Regions from separate parts of the Bradyrhizobium sp. 2S1 genome, predicted to be linked through region 2. Evidence: predicted binding sites of a transcription regulator. Region 2 holds the regulator's gene; each other region holds the start of a gene.
The links. The regulator LexA, encoded in region 2, represses DNA repair genes until DNA is damaged. The targets are predictions, from matches to a motif close to TGTTCNNNNTGTGTTCNG.
Positions count from the first base shown of each region.

Region 1: the regulator LexA is predicted to act here: its motif matches at 1,061-1,078, upstream of dinB (DNA polymerase IV).
Region 3: the regulator LexA is predicted to act here: its motif matches at 995-1,012, upstream of ruvC (crossover junction endodeoxyribonuclease RuvC).

Region 1 covers NZ_CP147717.1:7,055,512-7,057,778, forward strand. The annotation lists gene HAP54_RS33180 (hypothetical protein) at 1-380, opposite strand, end outside; gene HAP54_RS33185 (hypothetical protein) at 649-774, opposite strand; gene dinB (DNA polymerase IV) at 1,141-2,267, shown strand, end outside.
Region 2 covers NZ_CP147717.1:7,558,925-7,561,191, reverse strand. The annotation lists gene glp (gephyrin-like molybdotransferase Glp) at 1-471, shown strand, start outside; gene lexA (transcriptional repressor LexA) at 704-1,408, shown strand; gene HAP54_RS35670 (hypothetical protein) at 1,751-2,179, shown strand.
Region 3 covers NZ_CP147717.1:1,037,589-1,039,855, forward strand. The annotation lists gene ruvA (Holliday junction branch migration protein RuvA) at 1-131, opposite strand, end outside; gene ruvC (crossover junction endodeoxyribonuclease RuvC) at 442-969, opposite strand; gene HAP54_RS05015 (YebC/PmpR family DNA-binding transcriptional regulator) at 1,168-1,914, opposite strand; gene HAP54_RS05020 (methyl-accepting chemotaxis protein) at 2,139-2,267, shown strand, end outside.

The sequences.
Region 1 (2,267 bases), 500 kb from region 2:
TCGAATACGATCGGAACATCGGCGCGTGGTTCGGGTGCGGCATCAATGTCATCGGTCCGGTCGACGACCGCACCGCTTGCCGCATCGCGCGTGTCGGCAACAACGGTGTCCGGGCGCTCTTGCCGTTCATTGGATTCTTGCTCGATGCGCTGCCGTTCGCCACGTGAAGCTTCGAGCGAGTGCCATAGCGAGAGGCCGGAGTCGGTGATCTGCAGACCGGCGTCATTGATCGAAGCCAATCCGGCTTCGAAGACGTCAGCGTCGCCCAGCTCGGACGATCGCCTCACCTGCGCAGCTCCATCGCCGCCTGCGATCATGCGCTTGACCTCGCGGCTGACCTCCTCAAGTGGGATCCGTTGCTCGGGCCTTGCGGCCAGCACGCTCAGGATCGCCAGATTGAACTTCATGCGGCGCCTCTCGATGCCTCATCAACCGGTCGCGCAGCCGTTGCTCTCCCGTGCGGGCGATTTGCGAGCGTCAGCGAACGTCGAAGCGGCTAGTCAATGCCGGCATCGACGTCCATCAGTCAGAGAGTCGGGCGAGTGTAACGGCTCGCGCATAGGCAAACAATCCGCCGTCAAGCATGCAACAGACGGATAAGTCCGCCTAGGGAGGGGGCGGTGCAGGTTCGCGTGGCCGAAGCACGCCTCAGAGAAATTCGCGCAGCCTGGAGAGCTCGAGCACATGCTCCGGCGACAGCACCTCGGGGACGAGGGGAGGCTGCGACTTGGTCCGGATCTCATAGAGGTGTCGCGTCTTCTCAGGCTTGTCCATGAAATCGCGAATGCATTGGTCGAGCGTCCCGTTGACGACCATATAGGGTACCCGATCCTCTCGCCTGGCATTGTTGAGAGACGGCCATTTGTAAAGCGAGGCCGTGGCCTGAAAGTCCACCTGATGAGCGTGATCGTTCATTTGAGGATATCAACCCCAAAGAGCTTGTCCGTCAATGAACGGAGGCCGACAGACGCGCCGATACGCGAACGATCGACAAGGCGCATTGACGGACTGACATCCGTCATGCCGCACGCCAGCACAATCATAAATTCCGGATACATATTGTTCTTGTTTTGTCCTAGTGTCAATCTTCGCATCTGGGGTCGACCAATTTCGGTCGGGGGCCGGGGTGAACGGCTTGAGATGGCAACGGCAGCGACGATCCTTCACGCCGACCTCGATGCATTTTACGCATCGGTCGAGCAGCTGCTTGAGCCGACGCTGCGAGGCAGGCCGGTCGCCGTCGGGGGCGGGGTTGTGCTTGCCGCGTCCTACGAGGCCAAGGCCTTCGGCGTGCGTGGCGGCATGTCGGGACGGGAAGCGCGCGAACTGTGCCCGCAGCTCATTTTTGTCGGCGGGCATTTCAGCGACTACCAGCGGCTGGGTGATGCGGCCATCAAGGTGATCGGCGATTTCACACCGCTCGTCGAGCGCATTTCGATCGATGAGGCGTTCGCCGACGTTGCCGGCTGCACGCACCTGTTCGGAACGCCCGCCGAGATCGCCGCGGCGATCCGGCGGCGCGTACGCACTGAGCTCGGTTTGCCGATCTCGGTGGGCGTCGCACGCACCAAGCATCTGGCAAAGGTCGCCTCGCAAGTCGCAAAACCCGACGGGCTTGTCGTGGTTGATCCCGACGCCGAGCTGAAATTCCTTCACGAATTGCCGGTTGAACTGATGTGGGGTGTGGGGCCGGTCACCCGGACGCGGCTCGCGGCGATCGGTGTTTCGACAATCGGACAGCTTGCCAAATTGTCCGAACGGTCGTTGGCAAGGTTGCTCGGTCCCGCGGCGGGCGAGAAGCTCGCAGCCCTGGCCTGGAATCGCGATCCACGACAACTCAAGCCGCACCGCCGTGCGCGCTCGGCAGGAGCACAATCGGCGCTTGGCCGAAAGCCGGCGATCGAGCAAGTCATTCGGCCAACGCTGCTTCATCTCGCCGACCGTGTCGCCACGCGGCTTCGGGCAAAATCCCGGCCTGGACGTACCGTGACGGTGCGCGTTCGTTTCGCCGACCTGAAGTCGGTGACGCGCGCGATGACGCTCGATGCGCCGGTGTGCAGGACAATGATCCTCGCCTCCCTCGCCGAAAGTCTGGTACGCGCTGCGCTTGCTGACCACCCGGGCGAGAAGATCATCTCGCTGCTGGCTATCTCGGTGTCGCAGCTCGAGGAACACTGGGATCTTGCTCTCGACCTCCCGCTCGGACTGGCCGATGAAGCACTTCGCCCTGGAAGTCCGCCGGGGATGGCCCGTTGGGCGGCAGACTG
Region 2 (2,267 bases):
GGCGGCGCCTCGGTCGGCGACCACGATCTGGTCAAGCAGTCGCTGGAGGCCGAGGGCGTCGCGATGGCGTTCTGGCGGATCGCGATGCGGCCCGGCAAGCCGATGATGCACGGCCGGCTCGGGGCCATGCGGGTGATCGGCCTGCCCGGCAATCCGGTGTCGTCCTATGTCTGCGCCTTCCTGTTTCTGGTGCCGTTGATTCGGGCTTTGAGCGGCCGGAACACGATCCATCATGTCCGCACGACCGCCCTGCTCGGCCGCGACCTCGCCGCCAACGACCAGCGCGAGGACTATCTGCGCGCGCGTCTCGAGGAGCGCCAGGACGGCGCGCTGATCGCCACGCCGGTGATGCAGCAGGATAGTTCGCTGCTCGGGAATCTCGCTGCGGCGCGGGCACTTCTGGTACGTCCGCCGTTTGCGCCCGGCGCCGCCAAGGGCAGCGAATGCGAGATCCTCACACTGCCCGACTGAGGTTTTCGCGGGCTGCCGATTGCGCGCCGCCTGATGCGTTCACCGGAAATTAAGTGGTTGCGGAACACATATCGAACATATAGTGTCCGTTCATGATTTGTTTCGAGTACTGGTGTCTACAATCGGGAAGCCGCTAGGGAGCATTGCGCTCCCGAGATCAGGCCCCGTCTGAAAGGCCCCACCTGAAGAGTCTCGGAATCGAACGACGCTATCAACCGGGGGAATGCTCGAGATGCTCACGCGCAAACAGTACGAACTTCTGCGTTTCATCAATGAACGTCTGAAAGAGGCCGGCGTGCCGCCCTCCTTCGACGAGATGAAGGATGCGCTCGACCTGCGCTCGAAGTCCGGTATACACCGCCTGATCACTGCGCTGGAGGAGCGCGGCTTCATCCGCCGCCTGCCCAACCGCGCCCGCGCCATCGAGGTCATCAAGCTGCCCGAACTGGCCGCCGGCGGCGGCAACGGTCGCCGCGGCTTCACGCCGAGCGTCATCGAAGGCACCCTCGGCAAGCGCAGCAGCACGCCGCCGATCGCCGAGGACGACGGCAACCGTCCGGTCGCCGTCCCCGTGATGGGCCGGATCGCGGCGGGTACGCCGATCGAGGCGCTGCAGACCCGCAGCCACACCATCAGCGTGCCGCCCGATATGCTCGGCTCCGGCGAGCACTATGCGCTGGAAGTGCGCGGCGATTCCATGGTCGACGCCGGCATCCTCGACGGCGACATGGCGCTGATCCAGCGCAACGACGTCGCCAACACCGGCGACATCGTGGTGGCGCTGATCGACGAGGAGGAAGCCACCCTGAAGCGCTTCCGCCGCCGCGGTGCATCGATCGCGCTCGAGCCGGCCAACACTGCCTATGAAGTGCGCATCCTGCCGCCGAACCGGGTCCGCATCCAGGGCAAGCTGATCGGGCTGTATCGCAAATACTGACGGCGGCGGAGCATGATCCGGAAAAGTGCGGAGCGGTTTTCCGAAAAGATCATGCTCGAACAGACATATGGAGCGGGATGACGATTCGAAGAAAAGTCATCCCGATCCGGGAACGAGCAACAGATCGGATCGTTCCTTGGAAGATAGTGCGACGTGCGGACCACCTAGGATGCGCCCTGATACCTCTCGCGCATTGTAGCGCGTTTGTGATTGAGGCGTTCGACGGCCAGTCGTACAATCGCCCAGAAACGAGCAGACACTCGTTTGCTATCGTCCACTCTGGTAGAGGCCTGCGCCTCAAGGAGAGGCACGGGTCGCTACCTCGAAAAGAGGAGCCATCCGATGTGTGACTATAGTCTGCACGCCGTGGCATCGCGCCCCGCCATTGTCGGAGAGACGCTGATCACCACGACTTTCCGCGGCACGTCGACCCGCGGCTTTGCTTCGGAGAACGATCCCACTGTCGCGGTCTGCATGCTGCCGGGCACCGAGCTCGCTTTCGCCGAGAACGTTCGCTACGACAGCCGCTGGATCTGGACCAAGACTATGAATTTCCGCGTCGGCGTGTTCAACGAAGTCGAGCCCGACGTGCCCGATCGCCATCATGACGCGGTCGAATTCCCCGACGGCAGCCACGTTCTGGTGACCCAGCTCGTCGAGGGACAGCGCGTCAGCGTGCTGCAATTGCCGGCACTGCATCCGCCGGTCGAGCACAAGCCGAAGGTTGTGGAGAGGCGGCCCTCCGCATTCGCGTCGCTGTTTTTGGGTTGAGCGCATCGTCGCCGCGGAATGAGCCATTCGGCGGCGGATGACCTTAGGCGATTTCGAGCGACCCCGGATTTCCGCTTCCGGGGCGCAG
Region 3 (2,267 bases), 4.2 Mb from region 2:
GCGCTCCCCGGCGACGGCAGCGCCTGCAATGTGCGGCTCGCGCAATGCACCTGATAGCCTACGCCGCCGACGTCGAGGATCACATAGTCCTCGCCGTAGGAGTCGATCAGGCCCTTGAGCTTGCCGATCATCGCGCCCCCCCAAGTTCGGCGCTCGTGGCTCGCACGATCGTTTCGACTTCGGTGAGGGAGGCACCAGCGGAAGGGTTCCCTCCCCCCTTGCGGGGGAGGGTTAGGGAGAGGGGTGCCGCTTGCTCAGTTGGCTGACGCATAACAACGCTCGCACCGCACTCACTTGTCTCGCGCGCTTCGTTGATGCCTCGTCGTCGCACATCGCGCACCGTCGCCCGGGGCTTACCCCTCTCCCCAACCCTCCCCCGCAAGGGGGGAGGGAGCCCAACCAGTGTGCTCTCCTCACTTCGCGATACGTCAGAAGAGTCCCTCATAGGCTCGCCACCCTGAGCCGCAGCGCGGTGCTCTGGCGGTGATGGGCGTGGGTGATCGCGACCGCGAGCGCGTCGGCGGCGTCGGCGGACCGCGGCTCGGCTTTCGGCAACAGGATCTTCAGCATCACCTGGATCTGGTTCTTCTCGGCGTGTCCGGCGCCGACCACGGTCTTCTTGACCTGGTTCGGTGCGTATTCGGCGACCGAGATACCAAACATTGCGGGCGCCAGCATGGCGACCCCGCGGGCCTGCCCGAGCTTCAGCGTGGCGACACCGTCCTTGTTGACGAAGGTCTGCTCGACCGCCGCCTCCGCCGGCCTGTAGTCGCCGAGCACGGCGGCCAGCCCCTCATGGATTGCGAGCAGCCGGTTCGCCAGCGGCACATCATCCGGCGGCTCGACCGAGCCGCAGGCGATATAGACGAGACGATTGCCTTCGGTCTCGATCACTCCCCAACCGGTGCGGCGGAGACCCGGATCGATACCGATGATGCGGACGGGAGAGCGAATCGGCTGCGATGTCATGGGGTAGTGATACCGCCTGCGCCGGGAGAACGAAACACAAACGGACGGGTCATCCCCTGCCGCGGTCGTAGCAGCGAGCCTCGCTCGTCATCCCGCGAAGGCGGGGATCCAGTACGCCGCGGCTTCTCGGATCAAACTCGGGTCTCTGGGATACTGGATCGCCCGATCAAGTCGGGCGATGACAGCGCAACAAGTAGATCAGCCGCCCATCTTCGCGATCAGCGCGTCGGACACCTCGAAATTGGCGAACACGTTCTGCACGTCGTCGTGCTCGTTGAGCAGGTCCATCAGCTTCAACAGCTTTTCGCCGGTCTCGTCGTCGACCGAGACGGTGTTTTGCGGCTTCCAGGTCAGCGCGGCCTTGCGCGGCTCGCCGAACTTCGCTTCCAGCGCCTTTGCCACTTCACGGAAGGTGTCCTGCGAGGCGTAGACCTCGTGACTGGCCTCGCTGGAAACCACATCGTCGGCGCCGGCCTCGATCGCGGCGTCCAGCATGGCGTCGTCGGAGGCGACCTTGGCGTCGTATTCGATGATACCGGTGCGGTCGAACATGAAGGCGACCGAGCCAGTTTCGCCGAGATTGCCGCCCGACTTGGTGAAGAAGGAGCGGATGTCGGAGGCGGCACGGTTGCGGTTGTCGGTCAGCGCCTCGACGATGACGGCGACGCCGCCGGGGCCATAGCCCTCGTAGCGGATCTCGTCATAGTTCTCGCCCTCATTGCCCGCGGCCTTCTTGATCGCACGATCGATGTTGTCCTTGGGCATGTTCTCGGCGCGGGCCGCAACCACGGCGGCGCGCAGGCGCGGGTTCATCGCAGGGTCCGGGGTGCCGAGCTTGGCCGCCACGGTGATTTCGCGGGCCAATTTGCCGAAAAGCTTCGACCTCTGGGCATCCTGCCGGCCCTTGCGGTGCATGATGTTCTTGAATTGGGAATGGCCGGCCATGCGACGTCTCTTCGAAAGCGTAGGGTCTGAACGGGTGGAAAACGCGGCCTTATAGGCCCCTGGCGGTCAAAATCAAAGATCGGCGGGGGCCGTCCGGTCCCGGAATACTACCGCATCCCGGAATATGAGGCACTTGTTAACCATGACTTCACGCCCGGATGCGAGGATCGCCCCGTCCCGCCGCAACTTTCCAAGGCAACTTCCAACAGCCCCACAGAGCCCACATGGCGTTCGGTTTGTTTCGAAAGCAAGTGCCGGAGCCGGCTGCGCCCGGCGTCGCGCCGAAGGTTCCGGCCACGGCAGCTGCGCCCGACAGCCCCTCCTCGACCGAGACTGATTCGGCCAAGGATTCG